Regions from separate parts of the Streptomyces sp. NPDC017056 genome, predicted to be linked through region 3. Evidence: riboswitches for the same ligand, from Rfam matches in the RefSeq annotation. Region 3 holds a riboswitch; each other region holds the start of a gene.

Region 1 (7,521 bases), on a different contig from region 3:
GGCGCGATGGAGGCCGCGAACCTCGGCGCCTACGCCGCCCCCTTCGACGACGCGATGCTCGGCGAGAGCCTCGCCCTGCTCGCCAAGGCCCCGCACTTCGCCCCTTCGGTGACGGACTGGGCACGGGCCGCCTTCGAGGTGCGCGACCGGTGGCCGGACGGCGGCGGTTCGGTCGGCATCCCCACGTGGTTCTACGGCCACGAGCCGCCGAACGCCTTCGCCGCCCACATCGCCAAGTACTTCGTCAACGCGGTCCGCGAGGACGGCCTCCTGGCGCGCTCCAACGCCGGAGTCGTCTTCCTGCCCGGCGCGGCGGGGACCGTACAGGAGATCTTCGACAACGCGACCCCGAACTACTACGGCTCCCGGGGCGAGCCGACCCCGATGGTGCTCGTCGACCGGGCGCACTGGACCGAGCGGCTGCCCGCCTGGCCGCTCCTGCGGGCGCTCGCCGCGGAACGGCCGATGGCCGCGAGGATCGCCCTGGTCGACTCGGTGGAAGAGGCCCCGGAAGCGCTGGCCCGCCTCGGCGGAACCGCCGGCTCCGATCCCGCGGCATCTGCTCGACCGTCCGAGGCAACTCACGCCCCCGAAACCACGTCTCGCTAGTCAGGTAATGCACAGGTAAAACCAGGCAGTGCGCGAAACGGAGTTCTTGGTGCTCATCGGTCTTCTGACGGCAGTAGCGGCCTCGGCCTGCTACGGCACGGGGTCGGTCCTGCAAGCGGTGGGATCGCGCAAGTCCGCGCGCCGGGAGGCGGCCGCCGCGTCCACCACCGGCGTCACCGCACACGGCGGCCCCAGCCTCTCTTCCACCGCCAAAGCCGCGGTGACCTGGGAATTCATGGTCGGCACGGTGCTGGACTTCGTGGGCTTCGGCCTCGGCGCGCTGGCCGCGCGGCTGCTGCCGCTCTTCCTCTCCCAGACCGTCATCAGCGCCAACCTCGTGATCACCGCCGTACTGAGCATCAAGCTGCTCGGCATCCGGCTGAACCCGCGCGAGTGGGTCTCCATCGGCGTGGTCTGCTCGGCGCTGGTCCTGCTCGCCACCGCTGCCGGGCCGGAGGGCGGCGGTGACGCCTCGACGACCACCCACTGGTGGCTGCTGGCCGCCTCGGTCCTGCTCATCGGCGGTGGCACGCTGGTCGTCCGGCTGCTCGGCAGCCGCGCCGCGATCCTCGCCGGCCTGCTGTCCGGCCTGGGCTTCGGCGCCCTCGGCGTCGGCGTGCGCGTCCTGAACGGCGTCGACCCGTTCCACCTGCCCACGCTCCTGGCCGACCCGGCCTTTTACGCCATTCTCGTCGCCGGCATCGGCGGCATGTACCTGCACACGGTCGCCCTCCAGATCGGCTCGGTCAACGGCGCCACGGCGGCCCTGGTGGTGGGCGAAACGGTGGTGCCGGGCATCCTCGGGGTGCTGTGGCTGGGCGACTCCTCCCGTCCGGGCTTCGCCTGGATGGCGGTGCTCGGCTTCGTCGTGGCGGTGGCCGGCGCCGTCGCCGTCGCCTGGTTCGGCGAGCCGGAGGACGGCGGTACGGCCGCGGCCGTACCGGCCCCCGCGGAGGAGGCGAAGACGCTGGACGGGCCGTCGGCGGGGAGCGACGCCCGGCCCACGGCGGGCAGCCGCACCACCTCCTCGTAGCGCGCCCGGCGTCCCTACGGGTGGGCGTCCCTCAGCGGTTCAGGACCACGACGTCCTCGGCCGTGAAGGTGACGCCCACCCGCGCTCCGTCTTCCGGGGCGTCCCGCAGCGCGCAGGCCGCCTCCAACTGCGGTCCGGCGTCCGGCTGGAGGAGCAGCGCGACGTGGGTACCGCGGAACGTACGGGCCGCTACCGTGCACGGCAGCCCGTCCGCGGCAGCCGTGATCCCCACTCCGGCCGGGCGCACCAGCAGGCGGCACGGGCCGTCCGGCGTGCCGTCCGGAACCGGGACCTTGCCCCACGGGGTGCCGGCGGACCCGCCCCGCACGGTCGCCTCCACCACGTTGTCGAAGCCCAGGAAGCGGGCGACGAACTCGGTGGCGGGACGCTGCCAGACCTCCAGCGGAGTGCCGCTCTGCGCGATCCGGCCCTCCTGCATGACCACCACCCGGTCGGCCAGCGCGAAGGCTTCACCCTGGTCGTGCGTCACGGCCAGCACGGTCGTACCCAGCTCGCCGAAGACTCTCCGCAGTTCGACGACCAGGCGCTCCCGCAGGCCGCGGTCGAGCTGGCCGAGCGGCTCGTCCAGCATCAGCAGCCGCGGCCGCGGCGCGAGTGCGCGGGCCAGCGCGACCCGCTGCTGCTCGCCGCCGGACAGCGCCGCCACGGCGCGCCGCTGGGCGCCCGGCAGGCCGACCAGGTCCAGGAGTTCGGCAACCGTACGCTCCTGTTCGGCACGTGACGCGCCGCGCATGCGCAGGCCGAAGGCCACGTTGCCGCCGACGTCGCGCTGCGGGAAGAGCTGGTGGTCCTGGAACATCAGCCCGACGCCACGGCGGTGTGTGGGCACGCCCGACTGGTCCCGGCCTTCCAGGAAGACGCGCCCCGCGTCGGCGGCCTGCAACCCCGCCACGACCCTCAGAAGAGTGGACTTGCCGCTGCCGCTGGGCCCCAGCACGCACACGATCTCCTGCGCGGCGACGCTCAGGCCGACCGCGTCCAGTGCCGGGCGCTGCCCGGCGCGGAAGCGGACGGTGACGTCGTCCAGCCGCAGCAGCGCCTCGTCCGCCGCGCCAGTGTGTTCCGCCATCTAAAACTCTCCGGCCTGGTCGGTACGGATGCGCTCCAGCGCCAGCAGCGCGCCGGCGCACACCACCATCAAGATCGTCGACAGGGCCATCGCCTGTCCGTAGTTCAGTTCCCCCGCGCGTCCCAGCAGCCTCGCGACGGCCACCGGCAGGGTCGGTGCGTCCGGCCGGGCGATGAAGACCGTCGCGCCGAACTCGCCGAGCGACACGGCGAAGGCGAAGCCGGCGGCGATCAGCAGCGCGCGCCGTACCAGCGGCAGGTCGACCTCCCGCCACACCCGCCACGGCGAGGCCCCCAGCACCGCCGCCGCCTCCCGCAGCCGGCCGTCCACCGCGCGCAGCACGGGCAGCATGGTCCGTACGACGAACGGCACCCCGACCAGCGCCTGCGCCAGCGGTACGAGCCACCAGGACGACCGCAGATCGAGCGGCGGCTTGTCGAGAGTGATCAGGAAGCCGAAGCCGACGGTCACGGCCGACACCCCGAGGGGCAACATCAGCAACGCGTCGAATCCCCGCACCAGCCTGCCGCCGCGCCTGGTCAGCGCTGCCGCCGCCAGCCCGCCCACCACCAGGGCGATCAGCGTGGCGGCCGCCCCGTAGGCGAGCGAGTTCCACAAGGCGTTCAGGGGGGCGACGGCGAAGGTGCTGTCCATGGAGGCAGCGGACTGCAGCGCCCGGTAGAACGTGAACCCGTACCCGTCAGGACCGGCGAAGGACCGCTCGATTAGCACCGCCAGGGGCGCCACCAGCAGCACCGCGATCACGGCGAGCGTCCCCCACAGCAGCGCCCACTGGCCGGCGCCACGGGGCCGCCGCACCGTCTGCGCCGGGTCGACGAGCGTGAGCGCGGACTCCCGCCGCCGTACGGTCCAGGTGTGCAGCGCCAGGAGTACCAGCACGGCGGCGAACTGGAGCAACGTGAGGACGGCGGCGGTCGGCAGGTCCAGGAAGTCGGCAGTCTGCCGGTAGATCTCCACCTCCAGGGTGGAAAACCTCGGCCCGCCCAGGATCTGCACCGCTCCGAAGGAGGTGAAGGTGAAGAGGAAGACCATCAGGGCGGCGGCCGCGACGGCCGGTCCCAGCGCGGGCAGCGTCACCCGCCGCCACGCGGTCCAGCGCGACGCGCCCAGCACCCGGGCCGCTTCCTCCTGCCGTGGGTCGAGCTGCCCCCAGAGGCCGGATACGGTCCGCACGACCACGGCGTAGTTGAAGAACACGTGCGCCAGCAGGATCGCCCACACCGAGGTGTCCAGCCGTACGCCCCACAGGTCGTCCAGCACTCCGCCGCGCCCGACCAGCGCCAGGAACGCCGAGCCCACCACCACCGTCGGCAGGACGAACGGCACCGCGACCACGGACCGCAGCACCTGCTTTCCGGGAAAGTCGAAGCGCGCGAAGACATACGCGCCGGGGAGCGCGAGCAGCAGCGTGAGCGCGGTCGAGGCCGCCGCCTGCCAGACCGTGAACCACAGGACGTGCAGGACGTCCGGGTCGGACAGCACCTCGCCGGCCCGGCCCAGCTGCCACTGCCCGCCGTCCTTGAGCCCGCGCCCGACGATCGCGGCGACCGGGTAGGCGAAGAAGAGCGCGAAGAAGGCGAGCGGCAGGGCCATCAGGGCGAGCCGCACCGCCGTCCCCCGTGAGCGCCGCGCCCGCTTCGCGGGGCCGGTTACTTCAGAACGAGCGAGGACCACTGCTTGATCCACTGTTCGCGGTTGGCGACGATCTTCTCCGGTGCCACCGTCTCCGGCTTGTCGATCTTCTGGCCGTACTTGGTGAACAGCTCCGGCACCTTCGCGTCCGTACGCGCCGGGTTGACGAACATCTGGAGCGGCACGTCCTCCTGGAACCGCTTGCTCAGCAGGAAGTCCAGCAGGGCCTTGCCGCCCTTCTCGTTCTTGGCGCCCTTGAGCAGCCCCGCGAACTCGACCTGCCGGAAGCAGGTGCCGGCCGCGACGCCGGTGGGCGCCTGCTTCGGCTCCGGCTTCTTGCCGAGCACCTCCACCGGCGGGCTCGACGCGTACGAGACCACCAGGGGCTTGTCCCCCTTGCCCTTGCCCGCTGCCGAGCCCGAGAACCGCTCGTTGTACGCCTGCTCCCAGCCGTCCACGACCTCGACGCCGTTGTCCTTGAGCTTCTTCCAGTAGTCCTGCCAGCCGGACTCGCCGTACTTGGCGATGGTGCCGAGCTGGAAGGCGAGCCCCGGCGACGACGTGGCGGAGTTCTCGGTGACCAGCAGGCCCTTGTACTCGGGCTTGAGCAGGTCGTCGAACGTCTCGGGCGGCGCGATCTTGTGCTCGGCGAAGTAGGCGCGGTCGTAGTTGACGCAGGTGTCGCCGTAGTCCACCGGCGTCACCCGGTGCTCCGCCTTGTCGAGCTGGAGTTCCCCCGGGACGCTCGCCAGGCCCTTGGCCTCGTACGGGCTGAAGATGCCCTCCTTCAGGCCACGCGACAGCAGCGTGTTGTCGATGCCGAAGAAGACGTCGCCCTGCGGGTTGTTCTTCGACAGGATCGCCTGGTTGACGGCCTTGCCCGCGTCACCGCCCTTGAGCACGTTCACCTTGTAGCCGGTCTGCTTGGTGAACTCCTCCAGGACGGACTTGGAGGCGTTGAAGGAGTCGTGGCTGACGAGCGTCACGGTCTTCGGGTCCGCACTGCCGCCGCTGCCGCCCGAGCCGCACGCGGCGAGCGCCGTCATGCCGGCCGCGACCGCCAGCGCGGTGACGGTGATCCTTCTGGTGGTGCTCACTGGATTCCTCCTGGCTGGCCAGGAAGAGACGCGGCCCCACCCGGCACTTCGCGAGGAAGGCCGGGCGGGGCGCAACAGCATGAGTGACGACCGAACTTCCTACCCGGAATGACCCGGGCGAGGTTCAAGGGTCTGCGGCACCCCGTGTCCGTGACGCTCGGTCCGTGACACTGCCGCACTCTCAGCGCTGTGGCGCTCCCCTGTCGGAATGTGCATTTGTTCGATCACACCGTACCAGCGGGCGGTCAGCGCTCCGAGGCCGCGAGCTGCCCGCAGGCGCCGTCGATCTCCTGCCCGCGCGTGTCGCGGACGGTCACCGGCACCCCGTGCGCGGCGATGGCCTCCACGAACGCCTTCTCGTCCTCGGGACGGGACGCCGTCCACTTCGACCCGGGCGTCGGATTCAGCGGGATCAGGTTCACATGGACCCGCTTGCCCTTGAGCAGGCGGCCCAGCAGGTCACCGCGCCACGCCTGGTCGTTGATGTCCCGGATCAGGGCGTACTCGATCGAGATCCGCCGCCCGGACTTCTCCGCGTACTCCCAGGCCGCGTCCAGCACCTCACGCACCTTCCAGCGCGTGTTGACCGGTACGAGCGTGTCGCGCAGCTCGTCGTCGGGCGCGTGCAGCGACACCGCGAGCCGGCATTTCAGCCCCTCGTCCGCGAACCGCAGCATCGCCGGGACGAGGCCCACCGTGGAGACGGTGATGCCGCGCTGGGACAGCCCCACCCCGTCGGGCTCGGGGTCGGTCAGCCGCCGGATCGCGCCCACGACCCGGTTGTAGTTCGCCAGCGGCTCGCCCATGCCCATGAAGACGACGTTGGACAGCCGGGCCGGGCCGCCCGGCACCTCACCGTCGCGCAGCGCCCGCATGCCGTCGACGATCTGATGAACGATCTCGGCGGTGGACAGGTTCCGGTCCAGCCCGGCCTGTCCCGTCGCGCAGAACGGGCAGTTCATGCCGCACCCGGCCTGTGACGAGATGCACATCGTGACCCGGTCCGGGTAGCGCATCAGCACCGACTCCACGAGGGTGCCGTCGTGCAGCTTCCACAGCGTCTTGCGCGTGGTGTCGTCGTCACAGGAGATGTGCCGCACCACACTCATCAGCTCGGGCAGCAGCGCCGTCGCCAGCTTCTCCCGCGCCGCGGCCGGGATGTCCGTCCACTCCGCCGGGTCGTGCGCGTACCGGGCGAAGTAGTGCTGCGACAGCTGCTTGGCGCGGAACGGCTTCTCACCGGCCGCGGCCACGGCTTCGCGCCGCTCGGCGGGGGTGAGATCGGCAAGGTGCCGCGGCGGCTTCTTGGCTCCGCGCGGCGCGACGAAAGTGAGTTCTCCGGGCTTAGGCATGGTTCTTCCAGTGTCGCAGACGTAAGGGGTACCGATCGCCGCCTCGACGAACCGGCCTGACCTGCGGTTTTCCCTATGCGTGAGGGGCCCGCCACGCAGCGCGGCGAGCCCCTCACACGTACGGAGAACCTCCGGTCAGCCGGAGCCGACGAAGATGACGTACAGCAGCCAGACGACCGGGGCGGTCGGCAGGAGCGAGTCCAGGCGGTCCATGATGCCGCCGTGGCCGGGCAGCAGCGTGCCCATGTCCTTGATGCCGAGATCGCGCTTGATCATCGACTCGCCGAGGTCGCCGAGCGTCGCGCTGGCCGCGACCGCCATGCCGAGCAGCAGGCCCTGCCACCAGACGCCGTCCGTGATGATCAGCTGCATGCAGAGCGCGCCCGCGACCATGGCGAACAGCACCGCGCCGAACAGCCCCTCGCGGGTCTTGCCGGGGCTGATGCGGGGCGCGAGCTTGTTCTTGCCGAAGCGCCAGCCCACCGCGTACGCGCCCGTGTCGCTGACGACCGTCAGCAGCAGGAACGTCAGCACGCGCTGCGGCCCGTCGTCGGCGGCGAGCATCATCGCCACGAACGTCGCCAGGAACGGCACGTAGAACGCGGCGAAGACGCCTGCCGTGACGTCCCGCAGATAGTTCTCCGGAGCCTCCGTCATGCGCCACACCAGGGCGGCGAGCGCGGTGAG
Region 2 (7,521 bases), on a different contig from region 3:
GCACCGCCGACTTCAACGGCACCGAGGCGTCCGCCGCCTTGTGCCGGTCCAGTACCGCGCCCCGCTCGATGAGCTTGCGTCCCTGGGCGAGGTCGCGCGGCCGGCCGACCGCGAGCAGGGCGACGAGCACGCCCTCGCGCAGCCAGATCACCGACCAGGCCGCGCTCGCCGGATCGCCGCGCCAGACCGTCTCGTCCGCGCCCGCGTGGTGCCCGGCGTACTGCACGAAGCGGCCGAACTGCTCGGACCAGAAGTACGGGACCGGATCGTAGAGCGGGCCCTCCGCCTCGCCGCGGGCGATGGTGGCGGCGACCGTGCGCGGCCCCTGGAGGGCGTTGTCCCAGTGGTGGATCAGCAGCCGGCTGCCGTAGCGGGCGGACGGGAAGGAAGCGCAGTCGCCGACGGCGTACACGCGGGGGACGGAGGTGCGCAGCCGCTCGTCGGCCAGCACGGAGCGGTCCTCGGGCGACAGCGCGACGCCGGAGCCGGCCAGCCAGGAGGTGGCTGGCCTGGCGCCGATGCCGACGACGACCGCGTCGGCGGTCAGCGTCGTGCCGTCGGAGAGCGCCACCGCGCCGTCCGTGACGGCGGCGACCTTGGCACCGGTGCGCAGCCGGGCGCCGCAGTCCTCGTACCAGCCCGCCATGGGGGCGGCGACCTCTGCGGGCAGCGCCCCGGCCAGCGGCCGGTCGGCGGCCTCCACGACGGTCACCGGGCAGCCCGCCTCGCGTGCCGCGGTGGCGAACTCGGCGCCGATCCAGCCCGCGCCGACGACCACGATCTCGCGCTGCCCGGCCAGTACGGGCCGCAGCCGCTCGGCGTCGTCGAGGGTGCGCAGCACGTGGACGTCCGGCAGGCCGGCACTGCCGGGCAGGGTGACCGGTTCGGCGCCGGTGGCGATGACCAGGTGGTCGTACGGGAGCGGCCCGCCGTCGGTCTCGACGACCTGTGAGGCGGCGGCGAGCCCGGTGGCACGCCGGCCGAGGAGCAGGTCGATGCCGAGCGCCGCGAAGTCCACGTCGAAGGCGGACCCGTCGGCCTTGCCGAGCAGTACGGCCTTGGACAGCGGCGGGCGGTCGTACGGCGCGTGGGGCTCGTCGCCGACCAGGGTGATCACCCCGCGCCAGCCCTGTTCGCGCAGGGCGACGGCGGTCTGCACGCCGGCCATTCCGGCGCCCACGACGACGACCCGCCGGGTGCGCTCGGCGGCGCGCTGGAGGCTGTCGTCCTCCTGGCGCGTGCGGTCCGGGTCCTGGGGAGGCTGGGTCTGCTCGCTCACCCGGCCAACTCTAGGACGGCGCGTCTCGCGGGCCGCAGCACCGCGCGACGAGATCTCTGACACAACGTCACGGTCCGTCACCCACCGGTACCCGCGAGAACCGGCCACGGCCCGGGGTGCGGGCCCGGTGCTCTCTTACGGCGCGCCCGTGGCCCGTACTAGTGTGGCCGGTGAACGCACTCGCGGGAGCCCGGACGCACCGGGCTGAGAGGGAGGCTGCTGCGGCCTCCGACCGTACGAACCTGATCCGGGTCATGCCGGCGAAGGGAGGGGCTGGACACCCATGCATCCACCTGCACGGACCGCGGCACGTACCGCCGCACCCCATACGGGCAGGGCCGGGCCGCCCACACCACACGGGTCACCCGGCTCCGGCGGGCATCCGGACGTACTCGTCGTCGGCGGCGGCGTCATCGGGCTGGTCACCGCCTGGCGGGCGGCCCAGCGCGGGCTGCGCACCGCCGTCGCCGACCCCGCACCAGGCGGCGGCGCCGCCCAGGTCGCGGCCGGGATGCTGGCCGCCGTCACCGAGCTGCACTACGGCGAGCAGACGCTGCTCGGCCTCAACCTCGCCTCCGCCCGCCGCTACCCGGACTTCGCCGCCGAGCTGGCCGAGGCGGGCGGCCGGGACATCGGCTACCGCCCGTGCGGCACCCTGGCCGTCGCGCTGGACGCCGACGACCGCGCCTACCTGCGCGACCTCCACGCCCTCCAGCTCCGCAGCGGCCTGGACTCCACCTGGCTGACCGGGCGCGAATGCCGGCGCCTGGAGCCGATGCTCGCGCCGGGCGTGCGCGGCGGCCTGCGCGTGGACGGGGACCACCAGGTCGACCCGCGCCGGCTGGCGGCGGCGCTGCTCGCCGCCTGCGAGCGGGCCGGGGTCGCCTTCCACCGCACCACCGCCGAGCGGCTGACCGTCGAGCGGGGCCGCGCCACCGGCGCCGTGCTGGCCGGCGGCGGCCGTGTCACAGCGGGGCAGGTGGTGCTCGCCGCGGGCAGCCGCAGCGGGCGGCTGGCGGGCGTCCCGGACGGCGTGCTGCCGCCGGTGCGCCCGGTCAAGGGCCAGGTGCTGCGGCTGCGCATGCCGCAGGGGCTGCCCGGCGGCGTACCGTTCCTGTCCCGCACGGTGCGGGCCGTGGTGCGCGGCGGCCCGGTCTACCTCGTACCGCGCGAGAACGGCGAGCTGGTGCTCGGCGCCACCAGCGAGGAGCTGGGCTGGGACACCACGGTCACCGCCGGCGGGGTGTACGAGCTGCTGCGGGACGCCCACGAGCTGGTGCCCGGCATCACCGAACTGCCGCTGGTCGAGACCCGCGCCGGGCTGCGCCCCGGCTCGCCCGACAACGCGCCGCTGCTCGGCCCGACCGCGCTGCCCGGCCTGCTGGTGGCGACCGGCCACTACCGCAACGGCGTGCTCCTGACGCCCGTCACGGGCGACGCGATGGCGGCGGCGCTGACCGGCGGCCGGCTGCCGGAGGAGGCCAGGCCGTTCGCCCCCGACCGTTTCGCGCCGGAGCCGCCCGGCGCCGCGCCCCGCCCCGTGTCCGCCCCCGCCTCCCAGGAGCAGCCCGCATGACCGTCACCACACCCATCACCGTCTCCGTGAACGGTGAGCCCCGCGAGTTCCCCGGCGGGCTCACCCTCGACCGGCTCGTCGCCGGCCTCACCACGGCGCCCGGCGGCGTGGCAGCGGCCGTCAACGAAGCCGTGGTACCCCGCGGGCAGTGGCCCGCCACCCCGCTCGGCGACGGCGACCGCGTCGAGGTCCTCACCGCAGTCCAGGGAGGCTGATCCCCCGCCATGGCCGACGATCTGCTCACCATCGCCGACACCACCTTCGACTCCCGGCTGATCATGGGTACCGGCGGGGCGACCAGTCTCGACGTACTGGAGCGGGCGCTGCTCGCCTCCGGCACGGAGCTGACGACGGTCGCCATGCGCCGCCTGGACCCGACCGTGCAGGGCTCGGTGCTGTCCGTACTGGAACGGCACGGCATCCGGGTGCTGCCGAACACCGCGGGCTGCTTCACCGCGGGCGAGGCCGTCCTCACCGCCCGGCTGGCCCGTGAGGCGCTCGGCACGAACTGGATCAAGGTGGAGGTGGTCGCCGACGAGCGCACCCTGCTGCCGGACCCGGTCGAGCTGCTGGACGCCGCCGAGACCCTGGTGGACGACGGCTTCACCGTGCTGCCCTACACCAGCGACGACCCGGTGCTGGCCCGCAAGCTGGAGGACGTGGGCTGCGCCGCGATCCTGCCGCTGGGCTCCCCGATCGGGTCCGGGCTGGGCATCCGCAACCCGCACAACTTCCAGCTGATCACCGAGCGGGCCCGGGTGCCGGTGATCCTGGACGCGGGCGCGGGCACCGCCTCCGACGTGGCCCTGGCCATGGAGCTGGGCTGTGCGGGGGTGATGCTGGCCTCCGCGGTGACCCGGGCGCAGGAGCCCGTGCTGATGGCGGAGGCGATGCGGCACGCCGTCGAGGGCGGCCGGCTCGCGTTCCGTGCGGGGCGGATGCCGCGCCGCCACTACGCGGAGGCGTCCTCGCCCACGGAGGGCATGGCCGCGCTGGACCCGGAGCGGCCCGCCTTCTGACGCGCGGCGGGCGGCGCCGCCCCAGGTGGCGCCGCCCGGCCCGGCCGAAAGGGACATCCGGCGCGACTCGCCCACGCCGGGTCATGCGGCCTGTCACTGTTCGGCTTCAGTACGGCCCGGGGGCCGGGCAGGGCGTCGGAGCCCCGCCCGGCGGCTCGTAGACTCGTCTGCCGTGGATACGACCCTTCAGGACCCCCTGGTCGGGCAGCTGCTCGACGGCCGCTACCAGGTGCAGGCGCGCATCGCCGCCGGCGGCATGGCCACGGTCTACCGGGCCGTGGACACCCGGCTGGACCGGGTGCTCGCCCTGAAGGTGATGCACCCGGCGCTCGCCGCGGACACGGCGTTCGTCGACCGCTTCATCCGCGAGGCCAAGTCCGCCGCCCGGCTCGACCACCCCAACGTGGTGGGCGTCTTCGACCAGGGCACCGACGGCACGTACGTCTACCTGGCGATGGAGTACGTCGCCGGCTGCACGCTGCGCGACGTCCTGCGGGAGCGCGGCGCCCTCCAGCCGCGGGCCGCGCTGGACGTCCTGGAGCCGATCCTGGCCGCGCTGGGCGCCGCCCACCGGGCCGGGCTGGTGCACCGGGACATGAAGCCGGAGAACGTGCTGATCGGCGACGACGGCCGGGTCAAGGTCGCCGACTTCGGCCTCGTACGGACCGTGGGCACGCACACCGCCGACTCCACCGGCACGCTCCTGGGGAGCGTCTCCTACCTGGCGCCCGAGCAGATCGAGGACGGCACGGCCGGGCCGCCCGCCGACGTCTACGCCTGCGGTGTGGTGCTGTTCGAGATGCTGACCGGCGGCAAGCCGCACACCGGCGGCACCGCGGCCCAGGTCCTCTACCAGCACCTTCACGAGGACGTGCCGGCCCCGTCCACGTACGCGCCGGAGCTGGCGCCGCAGCTCGACGACCTGGTCGCGGCGGCCACCGCGCGCCGCCCCGAGCTGCGCCCGCAGGACGCGGTGACGCTCCTCGCGCAGGCCCGCACGGCCCGCGCCGAGCTGTCCGACGCGCAGTTGGACACCGTTCCCCCGCAGGCGGTCGAGGCGCCGGAGGGCGGCTCCGAGGCGGGTTCCGAGGACCGTACGAGCGTGCTGCCGCGGGTCGCCGCGGTGCAGCCGCCGCTCCCGCTGGAGGAGCAGCTGAACCGCACCAGCAGGCTGGAGACGCCGCCTGCCCCGCCGGCACCGGCGGCCGAGCAGACCACCCGGCTGCGCCCGGCGGCCGCGGCGCCGCGGTCCGGCGCGGTGGCCGGTCTCCTGCGGGCGCGCCGCAAGACGGTCTCGGTGGTCGCCGCCGTGCTGCTCGTGCTGCTGGTGGGCGCGGGAGTCTGGTACATCAACTCCGGGCAGTTCACCACGGTCCCCGCGGTGCTGGACATGACGCAGGCCAAGGCGGAGCAGACGCTGCGCGCCGAGGGCCTGGACGTGAAGGTGAAGCTCGCCTACAGCCCGAACGTGGAGCGCGGGCACGTCATGGCCACCGACCCCGAGATCGGCAAGCGCATCCGCGGCACGAACACGGTCACCCTCACCCTCTCCAAGGGCCCCGAGATCGTCCAGGTGCCCGATCTGGCCGGGACGCCCATAGCGGACGCCAAGCGCAAGCTGCGCGACCTGGGGCTGACGGTCGGCACGGTGCGCAAGGAGTTCTCCGACGAGGTCGCCAAGGGCTCGGTGATCGCCACCGACCCGGCGGCGGGCAGCAAGCGCCGCCCGGACACCGCGGTCGCGCTCACGGTCAGCCGCGGCGCGGCGGCCGACGTGCCGGACGTGACCGGCCGGGACCGGGCGGACGCCGAGGCCACGCTGCGCGGCGCCGGCTTCGACGTGAAGATCGACGACCGGACGGTGCACTCGCCGCACGACAAGGGCAAGGTCGCCCGGCAGTCGCCGGGGCAGGGCGGCAAGCTGGGCAAGGGCGAGACCGTCACGCTCACGCTGTCCGAGGGCCCGGAGATGGTGACCGTGCCGGACGTGACGGGCAAGAGCACCGACGCGGCGAAGCAGGCGCTGACCGGCGCGGGCTTCGAGGTCGAGGTCAAGAAGCCGTTCCTGTTCCCGAAGGACACGGTCGACAGCCAGTCGGTCGCGGGCGGCGAGCAGGCCCCCAAGGGCAGCAAGATCACGATTCGGCTGAAGAGCGCGCTGTGAGCAAGGCCGCCCGCCCGCGAGGCCGGACGGGCGGGCCCCACCTGGCACCCTTGACGGGTGAGCATCTCCCAGTCCCAGCAGCGCGCCCGTGAGCGCAACCCGGTCGGCGGCCACGTGCCGGTGGCCGGCGGCCTGGCCAAGGTCGGTATCCCGTACGCCCGTGACATCGGCGGGGAGGCCGTGCAGGTCTTCGTCGCCAACCCGCGCGGCTGGGCGACGCCGCCCGGCACCCCGCAGCAGGACGAGGCGTTCCGGGAGGCGTGCGAGCGGGAAGCGGTGCCGGCGTACGTGCACGCGCCCTACCTGATCAACTTCGGCTCGCACAACCAGGAGACGGTCGGGAAGTCCGTGGTGTCGCTGCGCCACTCGCTGCTGCGCGGCCGGGCGATCGGCGCGCTGGGCGTGGTCGTGCACACCGGTTCGGCGACCGGCGGGCGGCCCCGCAAGGAGGCGCTGGCGCAGGTGCGCGAGCGGATGCGGCCGCTGCTGGAAGAGCTGACACACGACGACGACCCGTGGCTGCTGCTGGAACCGACGGCGGGCCAGGGGGCGTCGCTGTGCGCGCTGGCCGAGGACCTCGGCCCGTACTTCGACGCGCTGGACCGGCACCCGAAGCTGGGTATCTGCCTGGACACCTGCCACGCCTTCGCGGCCGGGCACGACATGGCGGCGCCCGGCGGGATGAAGGCGCTGCTGGACGAGCTGGTCGAGGTCGCGGGCGAGGACCGGCTGAAACTGATCCACGCCAACGACTCCAAGGACGTCGTCGGCGCGCACAAGGACCGCCACGAGAACATCGGCGCCGGGCACATCGGCGCCGACCCGTTCGGCGAACTGTTCCGGCACCCGGCCACGCGGGGCGTGCCGCTGGTGATCGAGACGCCGGGCGGCAAGGAAGGTCACGCGGCAGACGTGGCGCGCCTCAAGGAGCTGCGGAACCCGGTCTGAGCGGGGGCGGCCGCCGCGTGGCGGCCGTCCGCTAGGCCCTGTCGTCAAATTCCCGTCGTTCCGCCCGGAGGGCGGGCCGCGCGGCGTCTGGTGCACTCCGCTGCGCTCCGTCTCGGCTCTTCGATCCATCCTTCGGAAGCCGAGCCGATCGCAAGGCGCCGGGGCGCCCTCGTAGCGGAGCTACTAGGGCGTTTCGGCAACGCAGCGTGGGGGCACCTCCCAGCGGTAGCTGGGGGAGTGCGTGCCAGGCGTCGCGCGGCAGGCGGGAATTTGACGACAGGGCCTAGGGCTCCGGGCCGTCGCCCGGTTCCTCCTGGTAGGAGTAGCGCTGTTCGCGCCACGGGTCGCCGAGGTTGTGGTAGCCGCGCTCCTCCCAGAAGCCGCGGCGGTCCGCCGTCATGTATTCGATGCCGCGCACCCATTTGGGGCCTTTCCAGGCGTACAGGTGCGGGACGATCAGCCGGACGGGAAAGCCGTGCTCGGCGGTGAGCGGCTCGCCGGAGCGGTGGGTGGCGAACAGGCATTTCTCCGAGGC
Region 3 (7,521 bases):
CTTCGACCGCGCGGACCCCTATGCGGTCAGCTTCACCTTCGACCTTCCCGGCGATGTGCCCGTGACCTGGGCGTTCAGCCGGGAGCTGTTGCTGGACGGGCTGAGCAAGCCGTCCGGCGAGGGTGACGTGCGCATCGAGCCGTCCTCCTCCGAACATCTCAGCGATGTCTTCATCGGCCTACAGGTGGCGGACGAACGGGCGTTGTTCCGCGCCGGCGCCCCGCCGCTGGTGGCCTTCTTGGACCGCACGGACCGATTGGTGCCGATCGGGGAGGAAGAGGTGTGCGACACGCTCGAATCGACATTGGACCGGATTCTTTCCGAGGCACAGAAGGCGGGGTGAAGTCGCGGGACCCGAGTGGAGGCGAGGCGGTGATATGTGACGCGGAGTGACGGGTACCGCCCCCGGATCAGCGTGCGCGCCGCCGCCTGCCGCGGCCGCCGAGCACCGGCTGCCGGCCCGTACCGCCGTCCGGGTCCGGACCCTGACCCGCACCGACCCGTTTGGCGCCCCGGCCCCCGGCGCCCCGGCCCGTTCCCCCACCCGCCGTCCGCCGCGCACCCCGGCCCGTCGGCCGCCCCGCGTCCCGGTCCGCCGAGACGACCAGCACGGCCAGCAGCGTCGTCAGCGGTACGGACGCGACCAGCCCGATGCTGCCCACCAGCGTGCGGACGACCTCCTCCGCGACCACCTCGCTCGTGGCGACGGTGCCGACACTGCTCTGTGCGATCGAGAACAGCAAAAGCAGGGGCAGTGCCGCACCCGCGTAAGCGAGGACGAGCGTGTTGACGACGGACGCGATGTGATCGCGCCCGATCCGCATCGCCGCTCCGTAGAGCTTGCGGCGGCTCGCCGACGGATCGGCCTCCTTCAACTCCCAGACCGCCGCGGTCTGGGTGACCGTCACATCGTCCAGTACGCCCAGCGACCCGATGATGATGCCCGCCAGCAGCAGGCCGCGGATCTCGATGTCGGGGTACAGGCCGTGCACCAGCCCGGTCTGGTCGTCGGTGTTGCCGGTCAGCATCGCCCACCCGATGAAGAGCGAGCCGAGCAGGCCGATCAGCAGCAGTGACGCGAGCGTGCCGAGCACGGCCACGGACGTACGGGCCGTCAGCCCGTGGCACATGTACAGCGCGACCAGCATGATCGCGCTGCCTCCGACGACGGCGACCACCAGCGGGTCCGACCCCTGGAGGACGGCGGGCAGGATGAACAGCGTCAGCACACCGAAGCTCACGACGAGCGCGACCAGCGCCAGCACCCCGCGCAGCCGGCCGACCACGACCACCGCCAGCGCGAAGACCGCGGCGAGTACCCACATCGGGAAGGTCCGGTCGACGTCCGTGACCGAGTACTGGAGGTCCTTGGGGGCCTTGGGCGAGTAGGCGACCACGACGCCCTGGCCGACCGTGTAGTGGCGGGTGGCGTCGGGCGTCACGATCGCCTCGAACCGCCGGCCCGTGTCCTTGCCGGTGGTCACCTCGATGACCGCCCGCTCGCAGTGCGTTGCCTGCCGCGTGTCCGAGGGGCCGGACTGCTCCTGCGGCGTCGGCTGCTGGGCATGGACGTCCGCGCAGTCGACCTCCTCGACCTTGGCCACCTTCGCCTTCTCGGTGGGCTGGTCGAAGCCGACGCCGGTCGGCTTGTGGCCGGGTGCGCCACCCGGCCACAGCACGACCAGCCCGGCCAGGACGGCGGCGGCAAACGGGATCAGCACTGCCGCGATGACCTTGCGCAGGTGCCGGGAGACCGGGGCCGCGGGGCCGTGCCCGTGGCCATGGCCGTGCCCGTGCCCGTGTCCTGAGGGGGGCGGCGGCTGCGCGCGATCGCCGTCGGGACCGTGCGCCGGACCGGAAGCGTGGTGGTGCGCGGAGTGCGGTGGCTCGTTGCTGGTCACCGCCCGATCATCGCAAGAACTGGCAGGGCCCCCTGGTCACCGCGCCATATCGGCCGCTACCGTGGTGTCACCTTTGCAATCGCGGGAGCTCGGAGCACCGGGCTGAGAGGGCGCTGACCCCCGTACGGAACGTCCGGCCGAAGCCGGAAACGCCGTCACGGACTTGCTGCGTCGACCGCCGAACCTGTTACCGGGTAATGCCGGCGTAGGGAGTGGGTCTTCATGACTCTGCAGGATGCACGCACGCCCGAAAACGGCCAGGGCTCCGCCAAGGAGATCGGCTGGCACAAGGGCTACCTCACCGGATCGCGGCCCGACCTGAAAGTCCCGGTCCGGCGTGTGCACCTCACCAACGGCAAGGACGTGACGCTCTACGACACGTCAGGGCCGTACACCGACCCCAACATCGAAACCGACGTCCGCCGCGGCCTGGCGCCGCTGCGGGAGAACTGGATCATCAGCCGAGGAGATACCGAGGAGTACGCGGGCAGGCCACCCAGGCCCGAGGACGACGGCCTCAAGCACACCTCGCCGCGCGGCGGCCTGAAGAACCTCGACGCGGTCTTCCCTGGACGCCCCCGGCAGCCGCGCCGTGGCCGGGGCGGCGCTGCGGTCACCCAACTCGCGTACGCGCGCCGGGGCGAGGTCACGGCGGAGATGGAGTACGTCGCGATCCGCGAGAACGTCACTCCGGAGTTCGTACGGGACGAGATCGCGGCCGGCCGGGCCGTACTGCCCGCCAACGTCAACCACCCGGAGATCGAGCCGATGATCATCGGCAAGAACTTCCTGGTGAAGGTCAACGCGAACATCGGCAACTCCGCCGTCACCTCCTCCATCGAGGAGGAGGTGGAGAAGATGACCTGGGCGACCCGCTGGGGCGCCGACACGGTCATGGACCTGTCCACCGGCCGCAACATCCACACCACCCGCGAGTGGGTACTGCGCAACTCCCCCGTCCCCATCGGCACCGTCCCCCTCTACCAGGCACTGGAGAAGGTGGACGGCAAGGCCGAGGAACTGACCTGGGACATCTACAAGGACACGGTCATCGAGCAGGCCGAACAGGGCGTGGACTACATGACCGTCCACGCCGGCGTCCTGCTGCGCTACGTCCCCCTCACGGCCCGCCGCAAGACCGGCATCGTCTCGCGCGGCGGCTCGATCATGGCGGCGTGGTGCCTGGCCCACCACAAGGAGTCGTTCCTCTACACCCACTTCGAGGAACTCTGCGAGATCCTCGCCTCCTACGACGTCACGTACTCCCTCGGCGACGGCCTGCGCCCCGGCTCCATCGCGGACGCCAACGACGAGGCGCAGTTCGCGGAGCTGCGCACGCTCGGCGAGCTGAACGCGATCGCCAAGCGGCACGGCGTGCAGACGATGATCGAGGGCCCGGGACACGTCCCGATGCACAAGATCAAGGAGAACATCGACCTCCAGCAGGAGATCTGCGAAGAGGCGCCGTTCTACACGCTCGGCCCGCTGACCACCGACGTCGCCCCCGCGTACGACCACATCACCTCCGGGATCGGCGCGGCGATGATCGCTTGGTGGGGCACGGCGATGCTCTGCTACGTGACGCCCAAGGAGCACCTGGGCCTGCCGGACCGGGACGACGTCAAGACCGGTGTCATCACGTACAAGATCGCGGCGCACGCGGCGGACCTCGCCAAGGGCCACCCGGGCGCCCAGGACTGGGACGACGCGCTGTCCGACGCGCGCTTCGAGTTCCGCTGGGAGGACCAGTTCAACCTGGCCCTCGACCCGGACACGGCCCGCGCCTTCCACGACGAGACGCTGCCGGCGGAACCGGCGAAGACGGCGCACTTCTGCTCCATGTGCGGCCCGAAGTTCTGCTCCATGAAGATCTCCCAGGACATCCGCCGCGAACACGGCGGCGACCTGGCGGTCGGCGCGGAAGCGGAGGCGGGCATGGCGGAGAAGTCGCGGGAGTTCGCGGCGGCGGGGAACCGGGTGTACCTGCCGATCGCGGAGTGACCTTTCCGCACGTTGGATCCGGGCCCGGAGCCGCGCGTACGCCGTGCGGCTCCGGGCCCGGCTCCGTCCCGTCGGTACCTGTACCGGCGGGACGCCGCGGGGGCCCGGTGCCGTTGCCCCCGCGGTGCGGGTGCGGTGGTGCGTGGGCGCTACTCGGGATGGTGGTCGGGGCCACCGTAGTCGGGGCTGGTGAAGTCCGGGCTGGTGAAGCGGGGTCGGGGAGCGGCGGGCGGGCCGCCGTCCGGGCTGGTGAAATCCGGGCTGGTGAAGCCCAGACTCGGGATACGGCCGCCGTCCACGCCGCGGCGCGGTACGTACCGGGCCGTGCCGCGGCCGTTGACGGTCGCCGGGTCGGCCAGCGCCTCGCGCAGGAACGGCACGATGCCGCGTTGCAGGAGCGCCTGCCGCCAGGCGTCCCGGGCGAGGTCCACCTCCCGGGCCCGGGCGCCCAGGCCGTCGCCGGTACGTGGGGCGCGCAGCGACGTCGAGCCGTTGCGCCAGGCCGCGTAGACCAGGCTCGCCATGGCGACGAGCGCCCCGGCGGCGGTGAGCGCCGCGAAGACCCAGCCCACGCTGATCAGGGGCTGGGCGGCGGACCTGTCGGTGCCGACGGTGCGCAGCACGTACCCGATGAGCAGGAAGAGCACGGCGGCGATCCCCGCCAGTACCGGCACCAGTACCGTGATCATCGCGGCCAGCCCGGCGCCGGAGGGCTCGGCGGCCTCCCCCACGGTCGTGGCGAGGTCGATGCCGGGGCTGCCCGCTGAAGCGCCTTTCTCCTCGCGGCCTTCCACGCCGCCCGCGTCCGGTGCGGGTGCCGGAGCGCGCAGTTCGTCGCGGAGCCGTACGTAGTGTCGGTATTCGGCCGTCGCACACGCGGCGATGGCGGTTGTGGCGCTGAGCGCCATGGTGCGCAACTGCTCGGTGTTGAGGTGCTTTCCCGCCGCGGAGGCCGGGTCCTTCCGGTAATCCGCGGTGCGCAGCGCCTCGTCGAGGAGCCGCGCGAATTCCGCGCGGTCCTCGTTCAGCAGGTGCGGAGCGCTGTTCATGTGCATCCCCCGATGCTCCGTAGGGCCGTACAGGCCGGCGTGGGCCGGGCAGTGGGCGGAAACGGAGGAGAGCCTGCTACGGATAGACCGATGGTAGAGCGCCTCCGGCACGGGGTGACAGGGTGTTTGCGGAAATAGGGACCGCCACGCCCCCGCTCGGGCCCCGTCGCGCCACTTCCCTACCTGCCGCTACCTCTGCCCGGTTGACGGTCAGCCAGTCAGGGGAAGTTGAACGACCAGTAGCTTTCCGGCCATGGTGATCCCGCCGTCCATGGCGATGGCGAGCCCGTCGGCGTACACGTGCGGCCCTTCGACGGCGACTCCCTCGCCTTCGTCGTCCTCGCCGCCGACCTCGCCGAGGAGGTACGGGATGGGGCTGTGGCCGTGCACGACGCGCCCGCCGCCGTAGGCGCCGAGGAGTTCGCGTGCGGCCGTCGGGCCCGCTTCGTCGTCGCGGAAGGCGAAGCGCTTGGTGAACTTGCGGAACAGGTCCCAGACCTCGTCGGCGTCGCTGCGGGTGAGGACGTCGTGGACGGTGTCGTTGACGTCCTCGATGGAGTCGCCGTACTCCAGGTACGCGGTCGTGTCGGAGTGCACGAGCAGGTGCCCGTCCTCCTCCGTCATGGCGTCCAGGCGGGCCATCCACTGCAGGTGGTGGTCCTGGAGGCGGTCCATGTCGGACTTCTGGCCGCCGTTGAGCAGCCAGGCCGCCTGGAAGGAGGCGGTGCCCGCACCGGACTGCACGGGGGTGTCGCCGAACCGCTTGGCGCCGAGCAGCAGCAGTTCGTGGTTGCCCATCAGGGCCTTGCAGTAGCCGCCGGCCGCCGCGGCCTCGGCGGACAGCTGCATGACGAGGTCGATGACGCCGATGCCGTCGGGGCCGCGGTCGGTGAAGTCACCGAGGAACCACAGGCGGGCGTTGCCGGCGGCCCACTGGCCGTCGGCGTCGATGAGGCCCTCGGCGGCGAGCGCCTCGCGCAGCTCGTCGTAGTAGCCGTGCACGTCGCCGACGACGTACAGCGGGCCGCCGCCCTCCTGGCCCTCGGGGGCGGGGACGGCCGACTCGGGCACCGCCGTCAGGTCGACGGTCGGGCGGTCGATGAGCGTGTCCGTACGGGTGACGGGCGGGATGTCCGCGTGTCCTTGCGGGCGGCCGGGCCCGCCTGCCGACGCGCCCGCGCCGATGACCGGGAGGGAGCGCTCGGTGGGGGTGTACTCGGGTGGCATGCCGTCGGGCGTTCCGGCGAAGGCCGGCGGCATGGGTGGGGGCGGCGGTACCGCCGGGGCCGGGGGGACCGGCACAGCAGGCGGTTGTGCCGGAGCCGGAGGTTGTGCCGGCATGGTCCGCACCATGGGTCCCACACTGGCCCCCTGAGTCATCGACCCCTCCACCATCGCGCCGCCGTGCACCTCGCGGACCTTGCCTGGTCGACGGCGGTCCGTGGTGTCGTGCGCCCATCATAGGAATGCCGCTCGCGGGTTGTGACGCACCCGGGGGTGGTCAATCGCTCGGCGCCCGGTGTTCGCTGCCGTTTTCTCCGGGATCACCCCGATTTTATCGCGGGCAGCGGGGTGCCGGGACGGCGGCACGGCGGCACGGCGGTGCGTGGACCTGGCGAAGTGGCCCGGGGTGCCTCGGCGCGGCGCCGGGCGCCAGGAGGGCGGCGGGCGCCAGGACGGCGGGCGGCGGGGCCGCGGAGGAGGCGGTGTCCGTACGTCCGGACGACGAGCCTGATGTCCGTATGTCCGCACGCCGGATCGCTGTCCGGTCGTACCCGAACCTCCGGCCGTGTGGATACGGCAGGCGCATCCACACGGCCGCTCGAACGTGTGACGGTCAAGCCCCGGAAGGACCCCGCGGCGGACTGACGGTGGTGCGCGTGGACCTGCGCTGGGAGGAGGTCCGCACGATCAGGTCCGTCGGTATCACCTGCTCGACCGGCCGCCCGCTGTCCAGCCCCTCGATGGCGTCGATGAGGAGCTGGACGACCGCGGTGCCGATCCGGCGCGGCTTGAGGGAGAGGGTGGTGATGGGCGGCTCGGTCGTGGCGTAGACCGTGGACTCGCTGCAGCAGACCAGCAGCAGGTCGTCGGGGACGCGCAGCCCGTAGCGTCTGGCCGCCGCGAGCAGGTCGGTGCCGTTCGGGTCGAAGAGGCCGTAGACCGCGTCGGGGCGGTCCGGGCGGGCCAGCAGCCGGTCGGCGGCGACCGCGCCCGCGCACGGGTCGTGGGCGGGGTAGGACTCGTACACCGGGTCCTGGCCGACCCGCTCGCACCAGCGCAGGTACGCGGTGGTGGACAGGCGGGTGTAGGTGTCGGTGGTGGTGCCGGTGAGCAGGCCGATCCGGCGGGCGCCGGCGTCGGCGAGGTGGTCGAGGAGGCCGAGGACGGCCGCCTCGTGGTCGTTGTCGACCCAGCCCATCACGGGGAGTGTGCCGCCGGGGCGGCCGTCGGAGACGACGGGGATGCCGTGCCGTACGAGCTCGGTGACGACGGGGTCGCCGTCGGCCGGGTCGATGACGACGGTGCCGTCGAGGGCGACGTTCGACCAGACGTCGTGGCGGGAGGTC

What was found. A riboswitch is a leader RNA that binds a small molecule or an ion and turns the genes downstream of it on or off. The one in region 3 is predicted to bind thiamine pyrophosphate.
Region 1: linked by a shared signal. The riboswitch ahead of ACH4OW_RS27445 (thiamine ABC transporter substrate binding subunit) and the one ahead of thiC (phosphomethylpyrimidine synthase ThiC) in region 3 are both predicted to bind thiamine pyrophosphate.
Region 2: linked by a shared signal. The riboswitch ahead of thiO (glycine oxidase ThiO) and the one ahead of thiC (phosphomethylpyrimidine synthase ThiC) in region 3 are both predicted to bind thiamine pyrophosphate.

Annotation. Positions count from the first base shown of each region.
Region 1 is NZ_JBIRPD010000016.1:108,207-115,727, forward strand. It holds gene ACH4OW_RS27425 (LOG family protein) at 1-609, shown strand, start outside; gene ACH4OW_RS27430 (hypothetical protein) at 659-1,642, shown strand; gene ACH4OW_RS27435 (ABC transporter ATP-binding protein) at 1,674-2,732, opposite strand; gene ACH4OW_RS27440 (ABC transporter permease) at 2,733-4,361, opposite strand; gene ACH4OW_RS27445 (thiamine ABC transporter substrate binding subunit) at 4,403-5,482, opposite strand; TPP riboswitch at 5,561-5,694, opposite strand; gene rlmN (23S rRNA (adenine(2503)-C(2))-methyltransferase RlmN) at 5,728-6,834, opposite strand; gene ACH4OW_RS27455 (phosphatidate cytidylyltransferase) at 6,970-7,521, opposite strand, start outside.
Region 2 is NZ_JBIRPD010000001.1:58,039-65,559, forward strand. It holds gene ACH4OW_RS00240 (NAD(P)/FAD-dependent oxidoreductase) at 1-1,279, opposite strand, end outside; TPP riboswitch at 1,452-1,565, shown strand; gene thiO (glycine oxidase ThiO) at 1,563-2,855, shown strand; gene thiS (sulfur carrier protein ThiS) at 2,852-3,070, shown strand; gene ACH4OW_RS00255 (thiazole synthase) at 3,080-3,874, shown strand; gene pknB (Stk1 family PASTA domain-containing Ser/Thr kinase) at 4,047-6,038, shown strand; gene ACH4OW_RS00265 (deoxyribonuclease IV) at 6,102-6,986, shown strand; gene ACH4OW_RS00270 (sulfite oxidase-like oxidoreductase) at 7,270-7,521, opposite strand, start outside.
Region 3 is NZ_JBIRPD010000003.1:362,754-370,274, forward strand. It holds gene ACH4OW_RS07370 (SsgA family sporulation/cell division regulator) at 1-343, shown strand, start outside; gene ACH4OW_RS07375 (YibE/F family protein) at 411-1,901, opposite strand; TPP riboswitch at 1,973-2,130, shown strand; gene thiC (phosphomethylpyrimidine synthase ThiC) at 2,124-3,902, shown strand; gene ACH4OW_RS07385 (hypothetical protein) at 4,052-4,957, opposite strand; gene ACH4OW_RS07390 (metallophosphoesterase) at 5,162-6,346, opposite strand; gene ACH4OW_RS07395 (LacI family DNA-binding transcriptional regulator) at 6,789-7,521, opposite strand, start outside.